Regions from separate parts of the Pseudomonas sp. zbq_18 genome, predicted to be linked through region 2. Evidence: predicted binding sites of a transcription regulator. Region 2 holds the regulator's gene; the other holds the start of a gene.

Region 1 (11,143 bases), on a different contig from region 2:
TGGCGAGTCGGCCCAGGCCAGCCGCGCCGGAATGCCCTACAACGCGGCAGGCTACCTGAGCAGCATGGGCGTCTCACCCAGCCTGGCCAGCGACATGCAAGCCATCGAGCCGCAGCGCATGAAGGTGCTTACGCCACAGGAACTGGCGCGCTATCGGTTGAATTGAGCGCAGAAGCTGTCGCGGCCAAGGCCCCACCTACGGTGTGCAGACAGGCTTGTGTGGGAGCGGCTGGGCGGCATCCGCTTCAGCCGCGATGCTTTTTTGCCGGGCCCCAATCGTGGCTAAAGCCACTCCCACAAAAAACCGGTGCCCAGGCCGTCTGCGGGGCAGGCCCTGAGGCGAGTAGGCTGGATAGAACAGCGCTAGCGCCAGCGCCACTCATACCCTCGCGGTTGGCCCACCGGGCAGGGTTGCGTACCATAGCGCCCCTCGCATGTTGACCACGGCCGGGCAAACCGGCTGCCATCGTTTCTGGAAGCCCATGAAAATCGCCCGTCTGCGCGCCGACGTTCTCGCCGGCCTCACCTCGTCTTTCGCCCTGGTGCCCGAGTGCATCGCCTTCGCCCTGGTCGCTCAGCTCAACCCGCTGATGGGCCTGTACGGCGCCTTCATCATCTGCACCATTACCGCCCTGTTCGGCGGCCGGCCGGGGATGATCTCCGGCGCGGCAGGCTCGATGGCCGTGGTGATCGTCGCGCTGGTGGTACAGCACGGCGCGCAATACCTGCTGGCCACGGTACTGCTCGGCGGCCTGCTGATGATCCTGTTCGGCGTACTGCGCCTGGGCAAGCTGGTGCGCATGGTGCCGCACCCGGTGATGCTCGGCTTCGTCAACGGCCTGGCCATCGTCATTGCCCTGTCCCAGCTGGAACACTTCCACAGCGAAGAAGGCTGGCTGAGTGGCGCGCCGCTGTACTGGATGCTCGGCCTGGTGGCGCTGACCATGGCGGTGGTCTACCTGCTGCCGAAATTGACCCGCGCCGTGCCGGCAGCGCTGGTGGCCATCCTCGGCGTCGGCCTGCTGGTCTACCTGCTCGACCTACCAACCCGCACCCTCGGCGACATGGCGCACATCGCCGGCGGCCTGCCGCAGTTCGCCCTGCCGGATATTCCCTGGAACCTGGAAACCCTGCGCATCATCGCACCCTACGCCACCCTGATGGCCCTGGTCGGCCTGCTGGAAACCCTGCTGACGCTCAACCTCACCGACGAGATCACCCAGAGCCGCGGCCACACCAACCGCGAGTGCGTGGCCCTGGGCGCGGCCAACATGGTCTCCGGTGCATTCGGCGGCATGGGCGGCTGCGCGATGATCGGCCAGACCGTGATCAACCTCAGCTCCGGCGGCCGTGGCCGCCTGTCCGGTGTGGTCAGCGGCGTGATGATCCTGCTGTTCGTGCTGTTCCTCTCGCCGTTGATCGAGCTGATCCCGCTGGCCGCGCTGGTCGGGGTGATGTTCGTGGTGTCGCAGCAGACCTTCGCCTGGGGCTCGCTGCGCGTGCTCGGCAAGGTGCCGACCAGCGACGTGTTGGTGATCGGCGCGGTGACGGTGATCACCGTGTTCACCGACCTGGCCACCGCCGTGCTCTGCGGCATCGTCATCGCCGCGCTCAACTTCGCCTGGCACCACGCCCGCGAGCTGTATGCCGACAGCGACGCGCAGGCCGACGGCAGCAAGCTGTACCGCGCCCACGGCACGCTGTTCTTCGCCAGCACCACGCCCTTCCTCAACCTGTTCGACGTGGCCAATGACCCCGCCCAGGTGACCCTGGATTGCCGCCACCTGAGCTTCGTCGACTACTCGGCCATCGCCGCGCTGAAGACCCTGCGCGAACGCTACGAACGCGCCGGCAAGCACCTGCGCGTGGTGCATCTGTCCGAGCGCTGCAAGCAGCTGCTCAAGCGCGCCGGCGCCCATGACTGACACTTACCAGGCCTAGGGCACTGCGTGCCAAGGCAGGCCAGGCACATGCTGGAAAAGCGCGGCAGAGCAAGCCACTGAGACTTGCCAGCCAGTGCATAAGGAAAATCCAGGGCACGTCAGATAGACAACGTCACAAGAGCCGCCTCGTGCGGCGCGCCCGGCATAGGTCTGCGCTGTGGCATCGCGCGCCCCAACCCGGCCAGACGACACAACGCCGTCGCGACCGATCAGCCTGATGCGTTCAGCGGGGCGCCCTCGCTCGAGGAGCTGCCCGCGGGCAGTGGCCTCGCCCGCTTGGCCGTGCTCCGCGGGCGGCTCCTTGGGGGGCTTGGAGGCGGCCGGCCAGGCTGGTCACAACGCCGGACACCCGAGAACAGAGCGTCACGCCGAAAAGATGCCGGCATGCACGTACAAGGGGTGAATTCAAATACTGCACTAAGCTCAGTCAATTCATAGACGCCATGTTTGCAACGCCTACCGGAGGGCAATATGAAAACGCTGCTGCTCAAACTAAAACATGAAGCACTGAAGGCGCTTCCGCCTACCCTGTTCTTTTTCATCATTCTGCATATCGTGGCCCTCATTCGCGGGCTGATGATCAAAAGCACAGGTGTTCCGCTTCCAGTTTCTGCCTCCGTTCTGATCGCATCACTGGTACTGGGCAAGGCAGTCTTGATCGCGGATATGCTGCCCTTTATCAATCGCTTTCCCGAGAAACCGCTGATCTGGAATGTCTCCTGGAAGACACTGATGTATGCGCTGGTCGCGCTCGCGATCCATTATCTGGAGCGGATGTACGAGTTCGGAAAAGAAGCGACAAGCCTCGCAGAAGCTAACTCCATGCTTTGGGAGTCTATGAACTGGCCTCAATTCTGGGCGGTTCAGATTCTGCTCATTACCTTGATCTTCATGTATTGCGTCATCTCGGAATTGACCAGGGTATTAGGGCGTGACCGCCTGAAAGCCATGTTCCTGGGGCCGCTTCCTCCAGCCTCCAACTAACAACCATCTGAACAGGCTCTGCGTATGTAAATGACAGTGACAGCCCTGGGCGGCTGACTGTCATTTACACCGCAGTCAGGGAGTCGGAGATCGAGAACAGGCTACTGCGCAAGACCCTCCCCCCGTTACAGCTCCCGCGTTACAGTGCCGCCCAATCCCATAGCCCCGAGCAACAATCGATGAGCAACGACCCCCTCCACGGCCTAAGCCTAAAGGCCATCCTCCAGGCGCTGGTCGACAAGCACGGCTGGGAGCGCCTCGGCCAGCTCATCACCATCCGCTGCTTTCAGCATGAGCCCAGTGTCGAATCCAGCCTCAAGTTCCTGCGCAAAACGCCCTGGGCACGAGAGAAGGTCGAGGCGCTGTACATCAAGGACATCGCGGGGCGCGCGCCAGCATCGCCGCGACGCTGATCGGCGTGCGAGTCGGGCTGACTCGACGCACGATAATTGAGCAGGATGGCCTGCTGCGCCTGATTTCGACCCGGATGGCAATCCTGGTCTAGCACAGAGCGGCAGTTAACTGATGCACGGCCGCCGACTCGACCGCCCCCTCCGCCGCATCCGTGGCGAACGCCGCCACGGTGGCTGTGCGCTCACCCTGAGCGCAGTGGTAAACCGCAATCACGCTCCCCGGCCCGCCACCCGTGTGGCCACTCAACAGCAGGCCATTATTCGCCGGCCCCTGCATCAGACCCAGGGCATAACCGGGCGCGGCCCACGGCCGCCCGGGGATGGGGCCACCGAGCACGCGGGCTTCGCGCATGGTCTGCAGCAAGCCAGGTGGTAGCAGCTCACCCGCTTGCAGGCGGTCGAGCAGCCATGCGGCCTCGCTAAGCGGGCCGACCAGCAGGCCATGGTAGACCCAGCCAGGGTGGTAGGCGCTCGCCTCGCCCATGCACACATTCAGCAGGTCGCTGGGCGCAACAGCCAGGCGCACCTGGGTCAGGCCCAGCGGTGCAAACAGGCGTTGGCGCAGCGCCTGTTCAAGCACCAGACCAGTAGTCCGTTCAATAAGCTGCGCCACATACAGATAACCGACATTGGAGTAACGCCAGCCAGCGCCAGGAGGGTAGCGCAGACGCGTGGCTTCGAGGCGCTGCAGCATGTCCTCAGCCGACCAGGGAGGGTCATGGCGGGCGACGGCGGCGTGGTACTCGGCCAGCTCGCCGTAGTCGGCCAACCCAGCTTCATGGCGCAGCAACTGGCGCAGGCTGAAAGGGCCTGCGGGCAGCGCATCGTCGAGGCCGAGCAGACCGTCGCGTACCAGGCTCAGGGCCGCGGCGGCGAGCGCCGTCTTGCTGAAACTCCACCAGGGCACGTACTGGGCAGGCTGGGTAGCGGGCTGCAGGTGGCCGTCGACGATGAGGCAGGCGTGCATGGCTCGACGACTCGGCGGATTCAGACCTTGAGGCCCTTGACCGTCTCGATCCAGGCCGGGTCGAGACGTTTCTGTTCCAGCTCCAGCCCGCGTTGCTCCATCAATTCGCGATGGGTATCGATCTCGCGCACCAGCTGGCTCAGCTCGCTGCTGTTGCCATCGAGCTGATACATCTGCTGCAGACCCAGGTGGTAGAAGCGCAGCAGCTTGTAGGCGCTGTCGTCGCCTGCCGCCACGCCGGCTTTCACATGGTGCATGACGTTGGTGACGCGCATCAGGCTGCGTTTGAGGCCCCAGCCATAGGCGGCGGCCGCCATGAACGGCTGCGACCACAAGAACCGGCGCACAATGGCCACGGTCAGCGCCAGGCCGGCGAGTACACCGAGCAGGTTCCACTTGAAATTGTCGCCGCCCGGCGTGCCCAGTAACTGGGTGCTGAGGGTGGAACAGAGCATGGCCAGCGCCAGAAATAGCACGGCGATCACCAGGGTGCTGCGCCGAGTCTGCTGGCGGTAGAGCTCGGGGCTCATGGGCTGGATTTCGAACATGACGGGCAACTCCGAACGGCGCGATAACAGGCCGCGCATTATGCCCGCTGCCGGCAGCCAGTGGTCGGGCCGAGGCAGCCCGATGGTCTCGAGATTTTTCGCGCCGGCCTGCTCGATAGCCATCCCGTCGCCAAACAGGTAGCAGTCATGACCGCGCATTGGCGCCGAGCCCAGCCCTGGAGCAGTACGGGCACGTCACCTGAGTGAGCGACCGATCCTTTCGCGACCGCCCGCGATGAGCACGGCTCAGGCCTCGACCTGACTCCACTGCTTGCTCAGGCGCTTGTCTGACACCGCCATCTTCGTACCCAGCTGCTGGGCGAACAGCGACACGCGGTACTCCTCCAGCATCCAGCGGTACAGCACCAGCTCGGCGTCGCGCTTGCCCTCCTGGGCGTGCTTGGCGGCTCTGGCCTGGTACTGCTCCCAGGCGGCACTGAGTTCGCCAGTCCACACGCGGTCGCGCTGCAGCTGCCCGCCGATTTTGTCCAGGCGCTGTTCGATGGCCTTGAGATAGCGCGGGATTTCCTTCAGCCACTCTCCCGGCGTCTCGCGTACAAAGCCGGGGTAGACCAGGTTGGCCAGCTGCTGCTTGATGTCGTTGAGCGCCATGGCCTGGGCCAGGTCGATCTTGCCCTTGAAGCGCTTCTGCAGGCCGTGGGCGAGCTTGAGGATCTCCAGGGTGAGCTTGGCGATGCGTTCGGCATGCGCCGTCCAGTCGCCACGCTTCTTCTCGGCCAGGGCGGCCAGGGCAGCGCCGTCACGGGGCAGACTGGCTTCGCCGTCGAGGATGCAGGCGTCCAGGCTGGCCAGCAGGATGTCCTCAACCAGCGCCTCGGAGCGGCCCATTTCGCGGTACAGCAGGCCCAGTTCGGTGAGCCCCGGCAGCTTGCCACGCAGGTACTTGGCCGGCTCGGCCAGTTGCTGCAGCAACAGTTTCTGCAGCGCGCGGCGGTGCTGGAAGTCGGCCTCGGCCTGGGTCGGGAAGCGCCCTTCCTTAACCACGCTCCCCTCTTCCACCAGCGCCGGGAACACGGTCATGGAGAGGCCGGCGATCTTCTGCTGGGCCTTCTCGGCGACCTGGGCGAAGGCCTTGGCCTCAACCGGCTTCTGCTCCTGCTTCTGCTGCGGGATGGCCAGGGCGGCCTGGCTGGCCTCGGCGAAGCGCGCGGTCAGTTCAGCCAGGTCGCGGCCTTCGCCGAGGAACTTGCCACGGGCATCGACCACTTCCAGGTTCATCTTCAGATGGTTTTCCAGCTGCGCAGCCGCATCACGCCAGGCCTCCTCGGGCACGCGGGCGCCGGTCATGCGGGTCAGCTCACGACCAAGCGATTCAGGCAGCGAGCCCTGGCCGAAGGCGATCTTGGAAAGCGCCGCGCCGACGAAGTCCGGCACCGGCACGAAGTTCTTGCGAATGGCCTTGGGCAGGCCGCGCACCAGGGCAATGGCCTTGGCCTCGATCAGGCCCGGCACCAGCCATTCCAGCCGATCCGTCGGCAACTGCGGCAACAGCGGCGCCGGCACGCGCAGGGTCACGCCGTCGCGTGGGTGATTGGGCTCGAAGTGGTAGCTCAGCGGCAGTTGCAGCTCGCCGAGCTGGAGGATGTCCGGGTACTGGGCGGCAGTGACTTCCTTGGCCTCGCGCGCCAGCACGTCTTCCTCGCGCATGATCAGCAGCTGCGGATTCTTCGCGCTCTCGGCCTTGTACCAGTGCTCGAAGGTGGCGGCCTGGTGGATCTCCGCCGGGATGCGCGCCTCGTAGTAGGCGTAGAGGGTTTCCTCGTCGGCCAGGATGTCGCGGCGGCGCGCCTTGGCCTCCAGCTCGTCGAGCTTCTCCAGCAGCTCGCGGTTGGCCGCCAGGCACCTTGCGCGGCTGTTGATCTCGCCGCGCACCAGGCCCTCGCGGATAAACAGCTCGCGTGCGGCCACCGGATCAACCGGGCCGAAATGCACCGGGCGACGACCGACCACGATCAGGCCGTAGAGGGTGACCTGCTCGTAGGCCACCACCTGGCCGCGCTTCTTCTCCCAGTGCGGTTCAAAGTGGTTCTTCTTGATCAGGTGGCCGGCCAGCGGCTCGATCCAGTCCGGCTCGATCTTGGCCACCATGCGGGCGAACAGCTTGGTGGTTTCCACCAGCTCGGCGGTCATCAGCCAGCTCGGTTTCTTGCGGCCCAATACCGACGATGGGTGCACCCAGAAACGCCGCTGGCGCGCGCCGAGGTAGTCGCCATCCTCGGTCTTCTGGCCGATCTGGCTAAGCAGGCCGCTGAGAATCGCCTTGTGCACGGCGGCGTAGCTCTTGGCCCGTTGCGCCGCCTCGCTGGCCTCGGCCTGCTCGCGAACGATGACGTTGACCTTGGTGTCCTTGGTCGGGCTGGGCGCGCTCTTGTGGGAGGGGCCTTGTCCGCGATCATTGGCCTGCTGACCTTTATCGCGACTGAAGTCGCTCCCACGAGCATTGCCGAGCTGCAGGTCACGGGCGATCAGCACCAGCTGGCGGTGGGCGTCGCGCCACTCGCGCAGACGCAGGTAGTTGAGGAAGTTCTTCTTGCACCAGCTGCGCAGCGGGTTGCTGCCCAGCTCCTGGCGTTTTTCCTCGAAGCCGCGCCACAGGTTGATCAGCGCCGCGAAGTCGGAATCCACGTCCTTCCACTGCGCATGCGCCTGGTCGGCGGCCTGCTGGCGGTCCATCGGCCGCTCGCGTGGGTCCTGCACCGACAGCGCCGAGGCGACGATGAGGATTTCGTCGAGGCTGCCGAGCTTGGCCGCCTCCAACACCATGCGGCCCAGGCGCGGGTCGATGGGCAGGCGCGCCAGCTGGCGGCCAATGGGCGTGAGCTGGCCCTCGCGGTTGACCGCCGACAGCTCCTGCAACAGGGTGAAACCGTCGCTGATGGCCTTGCCATCCGGCGGTTCGATAAAGGGGAAATCGTCGATGCTGCCCAGGCGCAGGTGCAGCATCTGCAGGATCACCGCCGCCAGGTTGGTACGCAGGATTTCCGGATCGGTGAATTCGGGGCGGGCGAGGAAGTCCTCTTCGCTGTACAGGCGGATGCAGATGCCCGGCTCGACCCGGCCGCAGCGGCCCTTGCGCTGGTTGGCGCTGGCCTGGGAAATGGCCTCGATGGGCAGGCGCTGGACCTTGGCGCGGTAGCTGTAGCGGCTGATACGCGCGGTGCCGGAGTCGATCACATAGCGGATGCCCGGCACGGTCAGCGAGGTTTCCGCCACGTTGGTGGCCAGCACGATCTTGCGCCCGGCCATCGGCGCGAAGATTTTCTGCTGCTCGGCCGGGGTCAGGCGTGCGTACAGCGGCAGCACTTCGGTGAAACGCAGGTTGGCCTTGCGCAGCACCTCGGCGGCCTCGCGGATCTCGCGCTCGCCGGGGAGGAACACCAGCACGTCGCCAGGGCGCTTGCCTTCGGCCCGTTCGTGGGCGGCGATCTCGTCCAGTGCGGCGAGGATGCCCTGGTCGACGGTGAGGTCGTCGAGCAGGCTCTCGCCCTCCTCGTCCACCTCGGCGGCCAGCGGGCGGTACCAGGTTTCCACCGGGTAGGTACGGCCGGACACCTCGATGATCGGGGCGTCGTTGAAGTGCTTGGAAAAGCGCTCCAGGTCGATGGTCGCCGAGGTGATGATCAGCTTCAGATCGGGCCGGCGCGGCAGCAGGGTCTTCAGGTAGCCGAGCAGGAAGTCGATGTTCAGCGAGCGCTCATGCGCCTCGTCGACGATGAGGGTGTCGTACTTCTCCAGGAAGCGGTCGTGCTGGGTCTCGGCCAGCAGGATGCCGTCGGTCATCAGCTTGATCAGCGTGCTGTCCTTGCTCTGATCCTCGAAGCGCACCTGGTAGCCGACCAACTCGCCGAGCGGCGAGCCGATCTCCTCGGCCACGCGGGTGGCGACGCTGCGCGCGGCCAGGCGGCGCGGCTGGGTATGGCCGATCAGCCCATGCACACCACGGCCCAGCTCCAGGCAGATCTTCGGCAACTGGGTGGTCTTGCCCGAGCCGGTCTCGCCGGCGATTACCACCACCTGGCTCTTGGCCAGCGCAGCCTTGATCTCGTCACGCTTGGCGGCAATCGGCAGGGCGTCGTCGTAGCGGATCGCCGGAATGCTGCGCTGGCGCGCCTCGACCTTGGCACAGGAGGCCTGGAAGCGCTCCAGCCACTGGGCCAGCTTGGCCTCGTCGGGCTTCTTCTGCAGTTCATGCAGCTGGCGGCGCAGGCGGTGACGGTCGGCCTGCATGGCCTGGTCGAGGTTCTTCAGCAGAGAGGCGTGGTTATCGGTCATCGGGCAGGAGCGGCGCAAATTCGGCAAGGCGGCGATTGTCGCAGATTGTCGGCGCCGGGCCTAACCGGAGACGGGCATCCGGAAAACGCCAAGTGCAGCTTTTGCCGGAGCGACTTCAGTCGCGAGGGGCCTCACGAAGAGTCACCACAACTGAAGTTGTTCCCAAGCAACACCGCAAACGCCTTAAAGATTGCCCAAGCGCGACCGCTAACCCGGACAGATGACCTTCGCTTGACCCCGATCAACCGCGGTCGCATTGTCGCAGGCAAGATAGCGGCCTTGTGCCACCTCCTCACTCGCAGATGAAGCTCACTATGGCTGCATGGATTCGTGATCTCTCGCTGAAGTACAAGTTCTGGGCCGTCAACCTGGTGGCGTTCGCCACCACGCTGCTGCTGGTGCTGTTCGCCATGCAACAGGAGCACAGCGGCCGCGCCGAGGAGGCGCGCGCATCGGCTCAGGCCCGCGCCGCCCTGCTGGCCAGTTGGCCGGTTGGCAGCGAGCTGCCGCGCGACGCGCAAACCCTGCCCTTCCCGGCGGGCGGCACGCCGCCACTGGGTTTGAGCACCAGCGCCCGTGGCTGGGTGGATGTGCAGCACGACGACCTGTGGGGCGATTCGCCGGTGATCGGTGCTTGGGTGCTGGACGTCGGCGGCCAGCGCGTCGCCGTGCCAGCCAGGGCACCGAGCCTGTGGCAGGTGTTCGAAGCCCGCGCCGGCGCCTATGCACTGTGCGTATTCGTGCTGATGCTGTTGCTGCTCGGCGCCTCACAGCTGCTGATCCGCTTTATCCTCAGCCATCTCAACCAGCTCAAGGACGTGATGCTGCATGTCGAGCGCAGCGGTGACCTGGCCGCCCGCGTGGAACTGGACAGCCGTGACGAAGTCGGCCAGATGGCCAGCGCCTTCAACGCCATGCAGGCCGGTTACCAGCGCGTGGTCGGCACCGTAGCCCAGGCCGCGGCCAGCCTGGACGATGGCGCGCGGCGCCTGGCCAGCAGCATGGAGCAGGTCCGCAGCGGCATGCTCGGCCAGCAGAGCGAGACCGACCTGGCCGCCACGGCGATCAACGAGATGTCCACCACCGTGCACCACATCGCCCAGCACGCCGCCGACACCCGCGACCAGTCCACCGAGGCGGATCGCCTCAGCGGCGTTGGCCAGCAGGTAGTGGGCCGCGCCAGCCAGGCCATTGCCAGCCTGTCACAAGGCGTACAGCAGACCGCCGAGATGATTCAGAAGCTGGCCGATGACAGCCACACCATCGGCAGCATGGTCGAGACCATCCACGGCATCGCCGAGCAGACCAATTTGCTCGCCCTCAACGCTGCCATCGAGGCCGCCCGTGCCGGCGAAATGGGTCGCGGCTTCGCCGTAGTCGCCGACGAAGTGCGCAACCTGGCCAAGCGCGTACAGGACTCCACCGACGAAATCACCCGCATGATCAGCAACCTGCAGGCCACCAGCCGCGACGCCGTTGAGTTCATGCAGGAAAGCTCGCACAAGGCCGACCACTGCGTGCAGGAAGCCGACGCCGCCGGTGCTGCACTGGGCGACATCGCCCGCGCCGTGGCCCTGATGCGCGAGAGCAACACGCAGATCGCCGTGGCCGCCGAGCAGCAGAGCCAGGTGGCCGAGGAAATGACTCGTTCGGTGGTGGGCATCCGCGACGTCACCGAGCAGACCGTGCAGCAGACCCAGGCCTCGGCCAGTACCAGCGCCGAACTGGTCGAGCTGGCCGAGGCGCTCGGCAAGGCAATTCGCAAGCTGAAGCTGTAGCGCCTGTTCATCCCCGGCATGGGCAGGCAGAATCGGGGTTCATCGACTGAGCCGAGCCGCCCATGACCGCACGCTGGCAATGGATTATCAGAAAGATCGGCAAGCGCCTGTGGTTCCGCGCCAGCCTGTTTTCCCTGCTCGGCGTGGTCAGTGCCCTGCTGGCCCTGGCCTTCAAGGACTATGTGCCGGATAGCCTGGCCAACAGCGTCGGCGCCGA
Region 2 (11,143 bases):
GTCGCACATCCAGGTTGCGCGAGATCACCAGTACGACCCGTCGATTGCGCGCCCTGCCCTCGGCAGTCGCATTGTCCGCCACCGGCTGAAATTCGCCATACCCGACAGCCGCCAGACGTCCTTCTCTGACGCCATCCATTGCCAACATGCGTACGATGCTCGCGGCCCGCGCCGCCGACAGTTCCCAGTTGCTAGGAAACTGCGTCGTATTGATCGGCAGATTGTCGGTAAAACCCTCTACATGCACAGGGTTTTCATAAGGCGCAAGGATCTTGGCTACCTTCTCGATCAGGATAAAGGCCATCTCGTTGGGGATAGCGTCGCCGCTGGGGAACAGCAGGCTCGAATTCAGCTCGATCTCCACCCACAACTCATTGCCGCGCACGGTCAGCTGCTCGGCGGCTATGAGATCGCCAAAGGCATCGCGCATGCTCGCGGCAATCTCTTGCAACGGGTCGCTCGGCTCCGCACTGCTACTGCTATTGGGGGTGTCCTCGATCATCGAGCGGTCCGGCTCGGTGGTACGCGGCCGCTCATCGCCAATAGGTATGGGTTTTATCGCTCGCTCAGGTTCACTGAACACGCCTACCAGGCTTTCCGAGAGCACTTTGTACTTGCCCTCGTTAATTGAGGAGATCGAATACATCACCACGAAGAAAGCGAAAAGCAGGGTGATGAAGTCCGCGTAGGAAACCAACCAACGCTCGTGATTCTCATGCTCTTCGTGATGACGGCGCCGAGGCATGAGGTCAATCCATGAAGCCTTGCAGCTTCAGCTCGATGGAGCGCGGGTTCTCACCCTCGGCGATGGAAAGAATGCCCTCCAGCAGCATTTCTCGGTAACGCGACTGACGCATGGCGATAGCCTTGAGCTTGTTGCCCACCGGTAGCAAGAGGAGGTTGGCAAAAGCCACGCCGTAAATGGTCGCGACGAAGGCCACAGCAATACCGCTGCCCAACTTGCTAGGGTCAGCCAGGTTACCCATTACGTGAATCAGCCCCATCACCGCGCCGATGATACCGATGGTCGGCGCATAACCGCCCATGCTCTCGTAGACCTTGGCCGCCTGGATATCCCGCGCCTCCTGGGTGTAAAGATCGACCTCGAGGATGCTGCGAATAGCCTCCGGCTCGGTGCCGTCAACCAGCAGCTGCAGGCCTTTGCGCGCATAGGGGTCGGGCTCTGCATCGGCCACGGGCTCCAGCCCGAGCAGCCCCTCCTTGCGCGCACTCATGCTCCAGCCGACCACGCGGTTGATACCGCCGGCCAGATCGATATGTGGAGGGAAAAGGATCCAGCGCAGAATCGCCAGCGAGCGCTTGAACACATTCATGGGCGCCTGGAGAAAAGCAGCCCCCAGGGTGCCGCCAATGACAATCAGCGCCGCCGGCCCATTGAGCAAGGCGCCCGCGTGGCCGCCCTCCAGGTAGTTGCCACCAATGATGGCGACAAATGCCAGGATCACGCCAATGAGGCTGAGTACATCCATCAGACGCAGACCTCGGCCAGATGCCGGCCAATATCGTCCAGGCTATACACCGCATCGGCCAGGTTGGCCTTCACCACCGCCATCGGCATGCCATAGATCACACAACTGGCCTCATCCTGCGCCCAGACCTGAGCCCCACCCTGCTTGAGCAGGCGCGCGCCCTCGCGACCATCGGCACCCATGCCGGTCAGCACGACCGCCAATACCTTGTCGCCGAACGACTTGGCAGCCGAGCCGAAGGTGATATCGACACAGGGTTTGTAATTCAGGCGCTCATCTCCCGGCAGAATGCGCACCGCACCGCGGGGGTCGACCATCATCTGTTTGCCTCCCGGCGCCAGCAAAGCCAAGCCGGGACGCAGCACATCACCGTCTTCAGCTTCCTTGACGGAAATGCGGCACAGCTTATCCAGGCGCTCGGCGAAGGCCTTGGTAAAGGCAGCTGGCATGTGCTGGATCAGCAGGATGGGCGCTGGAAAATTGGCCGGCAGCTGAGTCAGCACCCGCTGCAGCGCTACCGGTCCACCGGTAGAGGTACCGATAGCGACCAGCCGGTAGGCTTTACGTTTTGGGGCCGCACTACTGCCAGTCGGAACGGCAGGGGCAGTGCCGGTACGGGTAGTGGGCACCGGCGACGCAGGGCTTGCCGGGCGCGCTGCTGCCGAGGCTGGCGCGGCCGCAGGCGACGGACTGAAGGTGCTGAAGCGGCGATTGCTGCGTGCGATGGTATGCACCTTCTCGCACAGCATGGCTTTGACCTTCTCCGGATTGCGCGAGATGTCCTCGAAATTCTTCGGCAGGTAGTCCACCGCGCCGGCATCCAGCGCATCGAGGGTGACGCGAGCACCCTCGTGGGTCAGCGAGGAGAACATCAGTACCGGCGTCGGACAACGCTGCATGATGTTTCGCACCGCAGTGATGCCGTCCATCATCGGCATCTCGTAATCCATGGTGATCACGTCAGGCTTGAGCGCCAGCGCCTGATCGATGGCTTCGCGGCCGTTGGTGGCGGTACCGACCACCTTGATTTCAGGGTCGGCGGAAAGAATTTCCGAGACCCGGCGGCGGAAGAAGCCGGAGTCATCCACCACCAGGACTTTGACTGCCATAAACACTCCAGAGCGACCGGCCCAGCCGGTCGGAATTCGGTCAGAGGCGACGCGCGTAGCGCTTGAGCATACTGGGCACGTCGAGGATGAGGGCGATGCGACCGTCACCGGTGATGGTCGCGCCGGACATTCCGGGCGTACCCTGCAGCATCTTGCCGAGCGGCTTAATTACCACCTCTTCCTGCCCTACCAGTTGATCGACGACAAAACCGATGCGCTGGCTACCAACCGTGAGGATCACCACATGCCCCTCACGCTGCTCCTCATTGGAAGCACCACTGACCAGCCAACGCTTGAGGTAGAACAGCGGCAGCGCCTTGTCGCGCACGATGACCACTTCCTGGCCATCGACCACATTGGTGCGCGACAGATCCAAATGGAAGATCTCGTTGACGTTGACCAGCGGGAAGGCGAAGGCCTGAGTACCCAGCATCACCATCAGCGTCGGCATGATCGCCAAGGTCAGCGGCACCTTGATGATGATCTTCGAGCCCTGGCCCTTAACCGAATGCACGTTGATGATGCCGTTGAGCTGGGAGATCTTGGTTTTCACCACATCCATGCCGACGCCACGGCCGGACACATCGGAAATTTCGGTCTTGGTCGAGAAGCCGGGAGCGAAGATCAGGTTGTAGCACTCGCTCTCGCTCAGGCGATCCGCGGCGTCCTTGTCCAGCAGCCCCTTCTCCACCGCTTTGGCACGGAGGATTTCCGGGTCCATACCCTTACCGTCATCGGAAATCGACAGCAGGATGTGGTCGCCCTCCTGCTCAGCGGATAGAACCACCTTACCACCACGGGCCTTGCCTGCCGCTTCGCGCTCGTCCGGCCCTTCAATACCGTGATCGACGGCGTTACGCACCAAGTGCACCAGCGGATCGGCCAGGGCCTCGACCAGGTTTTTGTCGAGGTCGGTCTCTTCGCCGATCAGTTCCAGGTTGATCTCTTTCTTCAGATTGCGTGCCAGGTCGCGAACCAGGCGCGGGAAGCGACCGAATACCTTCTTGATTGGCTGCATGCGGGTCTTCATCACTGAAGTCTGCAAATCCGCAGTAACCACATCGAGATTGGACACGGCCTTGGCCATGGCCTCGTCACCACTGTTCAGGCCAAGGCGCACCAGGCGGTTACGCACCAGCACCAGTTCGCCGACCATATTCATGATCTCGTCCAGGCGCGCGGTGTCGACCCGCACTGTGGTTTCCGCTTCGCTGGCTGCAGGCGCGGCAGCAGCAGGAGCCGGTGCAGTCGACTTGGCAGGCTCCGCCTTGGCAACAGGCTTGGCTGTCGCGGCAGGCTTGGCTGGCTCGACCTTCTTGGCCGGAACGGCTGCCGAAGGTTTGGCCGCAGGCGCAGGAGCAGCTACTGGAGCCTGGGCAGGCTCTGGCGCGGAGAACTTGCCCTTGCCGTGCAACTCGTCGAGCAGGGATTCGAATTCATCATCGGTGATGTTGTCGCCAGCACCAGAGGCCGGCGCAACGGGCGCGCTGACAGCAGGCGCAGCAGCAGCCGGCTCGGAAAACTTGCCTTTGCCATGCAGCTGATCGAGTAGCGCCTCAAACTCATCATCAGTGATCTCGTCACCACCTGCAGCGGCAGGGGCTGTCGCTACAGGAGTTTCCGCGACAGGCTCAGCAAACTTGCCTTTGCCATGCAGCTGGTCGAGTAATGCCTCGAACTCGTCGTCAGTGATTTCATCGCTCGCAGCAGCGGTCGGGGTGCTCTCGGCGGCAGGCTGTTCACCAATGGCATCGAGCAGTTGCTCGAATTCACTGTCAGTAATGTCGCTGCCCTCTGCCTCAGCCTCCACCTCAGGCTCCGCTTCGGGCTCGACACTCTGCTCCTCAGCGCTCTCAGGCTCAGCCAGCCGCGACAGGGCCGCCAGCAGTTCTGGAGATGCAGGCGTTGGCTCAGTACGCTCACGCACCTGACTGAACATCTCGTTTACCGCATCCAGCGCCTGCAGCACCACATCCATCAGCTCCGCATTTACGCGGCGCTCGCCCTTGCGCAGGATGTCGAAGACGTTCTCCGCGATATGGCAGCACTCGACCAGCTCGTTGAGCTGGAGAAATCCGGCGCCACCTTTGACGGTGTGAAAGCCGCGGAAGATCGCATTGAGCAGATCCATGTCATCCGGGCGGCTCTCCAGCTCGACCAGCTGTTCGGACAGTTGCTCAAGAATTTCGCCGGCCTCTACCAGGAAGTCCTGGAGGATTTCTTCATCGGCGTCGAAGCTCATCGGTGCGCTCCAAAGGCTCTGTTAGAGCCCTAAAAACCAAGGCTGGATAGCAGATCGTCAACATCGTCCTGACTGGAGGCGACGTCTTCACGCTTATCGGCATGAATCTGCGGACCTTCACCCTTGGAAGGCTCTTTTTGTTGTTCTTGCTCGGCACGCAGCTGCTGATGGTCATGCTGGATGCCGGCGAAACGATCAACGTGGCTGGCCATCAGAACCAGTTTGAGCAGGTTGCTCTCGACCTCGGTCACCAGCTGCGTCACGCGCTTGATCACCTGCCCGGTCAGATCCTGATAGTCCTGCGCCAACAGAATATCGTTGAGCTGGCCCGACAGCTTCTGGCTGTCGCGCTCGCTACGGGCGAGGAACAGCTCGATGCGCTTGGCTAGATCACGGAAGGCATCGGCGCCCATTTCCCGGCGCATGAACTTGCCCCAGTCGGCGGACAGATCTCTGGCCTCGTCGCCGAGATCGTTGACCAGCGGTGCACTCTGTTCGACCAGATCCATCGTGCGATTGGCCGCCTTCTCCGTCATCTGCACGACATAGGACAACCGTTCAGTGGCATCGGTGATCTGCGAGATCTCCTTGGCCTCCGGCATGCGTGGGTCGATCTGGAAGTTGACTATTGCGTTGTGCAACTCGCGGGTGAGCTTGCCGACCTCTTGGTACAGACCATGATCGCGCGCTTTGTTGAGCTCATGGATCAGCTGCACCGCCTCGCCGAACCGGCCCTTTTCCAGGCTTTCGACGAGCTGAGTGGCATGGACTTTCAGGGTCGACTCGAGTTCGCCCAGAGAGGAATCATCGTTTGCCATAGCGCCCTCGCGGCGAACATCAGCCGTTAACTCGTTCGAAGATCTTCTCGATCTTCTCCTTCAGTACCTGGGCCGTGAACGGCTTGACCACATAGCCGTTTACACCGGCCTGGGCCGCTTCGATGATCTGGTCGCGCTTGGCTTCGGCGGTCACCATCAGCACCGGCAGGGTTTTCAGGCGTTCATCCGCACGCACAGCGCGCAGCAGATCGATCCCAGTCATACCGGGCATGTTCCAGTCGGTCACCAGGAAGTCGAAACTGCCACTTTGCAGCATCGGCAGAGCCGTTACGCCATCGTCAGCTTCGGCGGTGTTGGTGAACCCCAGATCGCGCAGGAGGTTCTTGATGATCCGTCGCATCGTCGAAAAATCATCAACGATGAGGATTTTCATGTTCTTGTCCAAGTCAGACCTCCGTACAGTCCTAAACGCCTGCGTATCCGCAGGCGCGGCAAATCATGGAATCGGTGGATTCAGTTGGCACGCCACTCGCCAAGCCGAGCCCGCAGACGTGCGGCGCACTGGCTATGCAACTGGCTGACCCGGGATTCGCTGACCCCCAGTACCTCACCGATTTCCTTCAAGTTCAGTTCTTCATCGTAATAAAGCGCCAGGACCAGACGCTCTCGCTCCGGCAGGTTGGCAATGGCATCGGCCAAGGCCGCCTGAAAGCGTTCGTCTTCCAGACCGTGCAGAGGCCCACCGTGGCTGCTGGCATCTTCGTGCAGACCACCGTGCTCGCCGTCCTGAACAAGGTCGTCGAAGCTGAACAGGCGGCTGCCCAAAGTGTCGCCAAGAATGCCGTAGTAATCCTCGAGACTCAATTGGAGTTCGGCCGCAACTTCTTGATCTTTAGCGTCTCTTCCCGTTCGAGCCTCAATTACCCGGATGGCGTCGCTGACCATACGGGTATTGCGGTGTACGGAACGAGGTGCCCAGTCGCCCTTGCGCACCTCGTCAAGCATGGCGCCGCGGATGCGAATGCCGGCATAGGTTTCGAAGCTGGCACCTTTGCCGCCATCGTATTTTTTCGACGCTTCCAGCAGACCGATCATGCCGGCCTGGATCAGGTCATCCACCTGCACACTGGCTGGCAAGCGTGCCAAGAGGTGGTATGCGATTCGCTTGACCAGAGGCGCATAGCGCTCGATCAGCTGATGTTGAGAGTCCTGGGCCTGCGCCTTGTTGTACATGCGAAGTCCACTGGCTGCTGTCATACAGTCGTCCCCGCGATCGGCTGCTGCACCAGACGCTCGACGAAAAACTCCAGATGGCCGCGCGGATTGGCCGGTAGTGGCCAGGTGTCGACTTTCTGGGCGATCGCTTTGAACGCCAGTGCGCATTTCGAGCGCGGGAAGGCTTCATATACCGCGCGCTGTTTCTGCACGGCTTTGCGGACGGACTCGTCGTAGGGAACGGCGCCTACGTACTGCAAAGCCACATCGAGGAAACGGTCGGTTACTTTGGTCAGCTTAGCAAAGAGATTGCGACCTTCCTGCGGGCTGTGAGCCATATTGGCCAGCACGCGGAAACGGTTCATGCCGAAGTCGCGGTTGAGCAGCTTGATCAGGGCATAGGCGTCGGTAATCGACGTCGGTTCGTCGCACACCACCACCAACACTTCCTGAGCGGCGCGCACGAAACTGACCACACCATCGCCAATACCGGCCGCGGTATCAATCACCAGCACATCGAGGTTGTCGCTGATATCGCTGAAGGCCTGAATCAAACCGGCGTGCTGCACAGGCGACAACTGCACCATGCTCTGGGTGCCGGAAGCGGCGGGCACGATACGGATGCCACCGGGCCCCTGGAGCAGCACGTCCTTGAGATCGCACTCACCGTTGATGACGTCGGCCAGGGTGCGCTTCGGGGTCAGGCCGAGCAGCACATCGACGTTGGCCAGGCCCAGGTCGGCGTCCATCAGCATGACCCGGCGCCCGAGGTCAGCCAGGGCCAGCGACAGATTCACCGACACGTTGGTCTTGCCGACGCCGCCCTTGCCGCCAGTTACCGCGATCACCTGTACGGGATGCATACTACCCATGTTCTTCTCTTACCTTGTCTTGCCGGTCTGGGCTGGTCGGGCAACTACACCGACCCTTTCCTACACACTAGAACGCCTTGAGCGCTATCGCCTGCCCTATCCCACGCGCCGCTCTGGGTGGTGGTAAAGGCCGGCGAACATATCCGCCATGACTTCCTCGCTCGGATCTTCCGCAGTTTGCAGGCTAACGGCACGACTCACCAGCTGGTGACTACGCGGCACCTGCAGATCATCCGGAATTTTCGGCCCATCAGCCAGATAGGCTACCGGTAGATGCTGGCTGATAGCCAGCCCCAATACTTCGCCGAGGCTGGCCGCCTCGTCTACCTTGCTCAGGATGCAGCCGGCCAGGCCACAGCGCTTGTAGCTGTGGTAAGCCGCCTTGAGCACCTGTGCCTGGCTGGTCGCAGCCAGCACCAAATAGCTCTTCGCCTGCACGCCACGGGCCGCCAGGCTTTCCAGCTGCAGGCGCAGGGCCGGATCATTGCCGGGCAGGCCTGCGGTATCAACCAGCACCACACGCTTGCGGGACAGGGGAGCCAGGGCCTGAGACAGCGACTGGCCAGGCTCGACCTGAGTCACCGGCACATTGAGGATGCGGCCAAGAGTCTTGATCTGCTCCTGGGCGCCAATGCGGAAGCTGTCCATGCTGACCAGGGCAATGCTCTGCGGGCCGTATTTCAACACATAACGTGCAGCCAGCTTGGCCAGGGTCGTGGTCTTGCCCATGCCGGCTGGGCCGACAAGCGCAATCACCCCGCCCTCTTCCAGCGGCTCCACTTTCGGGGTTTTGACCGCATGGGCCAGGTGTGCCAGCAGCATGCGCCAGGCCTGGCGCGGTTCGGCAACATTGGCCACCCGCTCCAGCAGGCTCTTCGACAGATCCGCCGGCAGCCCCATACGCTGCAGGCGACGCCACAGGTTGGCCTGCTGCGGCTTGCGATTCTGCATCTGCCCCCAGGCGATGGAGCCCAACTGCACTTCGATCAGTTCACGCAAGCCATGTAGCTCGAAGCGCATTGCATCCAACGCGCGCTGGTCGACTGCGGCGCTGCTCGGCGCGGCCGGCGACTGCGCCGTTGCCGGACGTTGCGCCTTGACTGCAGTGGCCGGCAGCTCGGGAGCAATCAACGATTCGTTGGCGAACAGCTGGCGATCCTTTCGCTCATCAGCAACCGCACGGGTGGCCAGTTCGGCCTGGGCATGGGCGATCTTCGCCTGAGTCTTGCGCAGCTCGGCTTCCAGCTCCGGGTTGGGCTGGCGGGCAGGTACCACCGGCTGGTAGTCCAGTGCAGCGGTCAGCTCCACACCACCGGCCACACGGCGGTTGCCGATGATCGAGGCATCGGCGCCCAGTTCATCGCGCACCAGTTTCATGGCGGTACGCATATCGGCTGCGAAGAAGCGTTTGACTTGCATGGCTTAGCGCCCTCAGTTCTGGCCGACCGTCGCGACGATCGTGACCTGCTTGTTGTCCGGTATTTCCTGGTAAGCCAGTACATGCATGCTCGGCACCGCGAGGCGCGCAAAACGCGACATCATCGCTCGGACCGGGCCGGCCACCAGCAGAATCACCGGTTTGCCGAGCATTTCCTGACGCTGCGCCGCTTCCACCAGGGAACGCTGCAGCTTCTCGGCCATGCCGGGTTCGAGGAGGATGCCGTCCTCGGAGCCCTGACCGGCCTTCTGCAAGCTATTGAGCAATAACTGTTCCAACCTGGGTTCCAAGGTGATCACAGGCAGCTCCGCCTCTAGTCCCACAATGCTTTGCACGATGGCGCGCGACAGTGCGACGCGCACCGCGGCCACCATGGCGGCGGGATCTTGACTCTTTCCGGCCACGTTGGAGATGGCCTCGGCGATGCTGCGGATATCGCGCACCGGCACCTGTTCCTGCAGCAGGGTCTGCAACACCTTGAGCAGCGTGGACAGCGAGATCATGCCCGGCACCAGCTCCTCGGCCAGCTTGGGTGAACTCTTGGCCAGCAATTGCAGCAGCTGCTGGACTTCCTCGTGACCGAGCAGCTCATGCGCGTGCTTGTGCAAGACCTGGTTGAGGTGCGTAGCCACCACGGTACTGGCGTCCACCACGGTATAACCCAGGGACTGAGCCTGATCACGCTGGCTAGGATCGATCCAGACCGCCTCCAGGCCGAACGCCGGATCCTTGGCGGCAATGCCGTTGAGCGTGCCGAATACCTGGCCAGGATTGATCGCCAGTTCACGCTCCGGATACACCTCGGCCTCGGCTACGCTGACGCCCATCAGAGTCAGGCGATAGGCATTGGGCAGCAGATCCAGGTTGTCGCGGATATGCACCGAGGGCATCAGGAAGCCCATCTCTTGGGACAGCTTCTTGCGCACACCCTTGATCCGCGCCAGCAACTGGCCACCCTGATTGCGGTCGACCAACGGGATCAGCCGATAGCCTACCTCCAGACCGACCATGTCCACGGGCGGCACGTCATCCCAACCCAGCTCCTTGACCTCCTGCGCCTTCTGCGCCGGCAGCAGTTCCTGCTGGCGCTGTACTTCACGCACCTCGGCTTCCTTGGTCTTGCGCTGCTTGTGCGCAATCCAGTAGGCCGCGCCGGCAGCCGCCAGGCCCAGGCTGATGAAGGAGAAATGCGGCATGCCCGGCACCAGCCCCATGGCGATCATGATGGCGGCAGCCACGGCCAAGGCCCGCGGCGAGGCAAACATCTGCCGCCCCACCTGCTGGCCCATGTCCTCGGAGGTTGAGACACGAGTCACCATGATGGCGGCAGCAGTCGACAGCAGCAACGAGGGAATTTGCGCCACCAGGCCGTCACCGATGGTCAGCAGGGTGTAAATTCGCCCGGCCTCGGAAAACGCCAGATCGTGCTGTGCCACGCCGATGGCGATACCGCCGATCAGGTTGATGAACAGAATCAGCAGGCCGGCGATTGCATCGCCGCGAACGAACTTTGAAGCACCGTCCATGGAGCCGTAGAAATCGGCCTCCTGTGCCACTTCGCTACGCCGCTTCTTGGCCTCTGCCTGATCGATCAGGCCGGCGTTTAGATCAGCGTCGATGGCCATCTGCTTGCCCGGCATGGCATCCAGGGTGAAGCGTGCGCTCACCTCGGAAATCCGCCCCGCGCCCTTGGTGACCACCACGAAGTTGATGATCATCAGGATGGCGAACACCACGATACCGACCACGTAGTTGCCGCCGATCACCACCTCGCCGAACGCCTGGATCACCTTGCCCGCGGCATCGTGGCCATCCTGACCATTGAGCAGTACCACGCGCGTGGAGGCGACGTTAAGCGCCAGACGCAGCAAGGTGGCGGCCAGCAGAACCGTGGGGAACACGGCGAAGTCCAGCGGGCGCAGGGCGTAGATCGCCACCAGCAGAACGACGATGGACAAGGCAATGCTGAAGGTGAACAGCACGTCGAGCAGGAACGGC

Evidence for each region. Region 2 encodes FliA, which starts transcription of late flagellar genes. Its sites were predicted from a motif close to CTAAAGTTTNNNNNNNNNNNGCCGNTAA; they were not measured.
Region 1: ACF8C6_RS14455 (methyl-accepting chemotaxis protein) is a predicted target of FliA. The motif match lies at 9,332-9,359, and genes of this name have one in related genera.

What each region holds. Positions count from the first base shown of each region.
Region 1 covers NZ_JBICIT010000017.1:186,669-197,811, forward strand. The annotation lists gene ACF8C6_RS14420 (hypothetical protein) at 1-166, shown strand, start outside; gene ACF8C6_RS14425 (SulP family inorganic anion transporter) at 483-1,925, shown strand; gene ACF8C6_RS14430 (hypothetical protein) at 2,415-2,927, shown strand; gene ACF8C6_RS14435 (VF530 family DNA-binding protein) at 3,107-3,340, shown strand; gene ACF8C6_RS14440 (serine hydrolase domain-containing protein) at 3,429-4,307, opposite strand; gene ACF8C6_RS14445 (DUF3087 domain-containing protein) at 4,328-4,855, opposite strand; gene hrpA (ATP-dependent RNA helicase HrpA) at 5,102-9,148, opposite strand; gene ACF8C6_RS14455 (methyl-accepting chemotaxis protein) at 9,463-10,926, shown strand; gene ACF8C6_RS14460 (DUF2254 domain-containing protein) at 10,989-11,143, shown strand, end outside.
Region 2 covers NZ_JBICIT010000008.1:244,553-255,695, reverse strand. The annotation lists gene motD (flagellar motor protein MotD) at 1-745, opposite strand, end outside; gene ACF8C6_RS06620 (flagellar motor protein) at 750-1,490, opposite strand; gene ACF8C6_RS06615 (chemotaxis response regulator protein-glutamate methylesterase) at 1,490-2,599, opposite strand; gene ACF8C6_RS06610 (chemotaxis protein CheA) at 2,640-4,841, opposite strand; gene ACF8C6_RS06605 (protein phosphatase CheZ) at 4,871-5,659, opposite strand; gene ACF8C6_RS06600 (chemotaxis response regulator CheY) at 5,679-6,053, opposite strand; gene fliA (RNA polymerase sigma factor FliA) at 6,134-6,877, opposite strand; gene fleN (flagellar synthesis regulator FleN) at 6,874-7,707, opposite strand; gene flhF (flagellar biosynthesis protein FlhF) at 7,804-9,126, opposite strand; gene flhA (flagellar biosynthesis protein FlhA) at 9,139-11,143, opposite strand, start outside.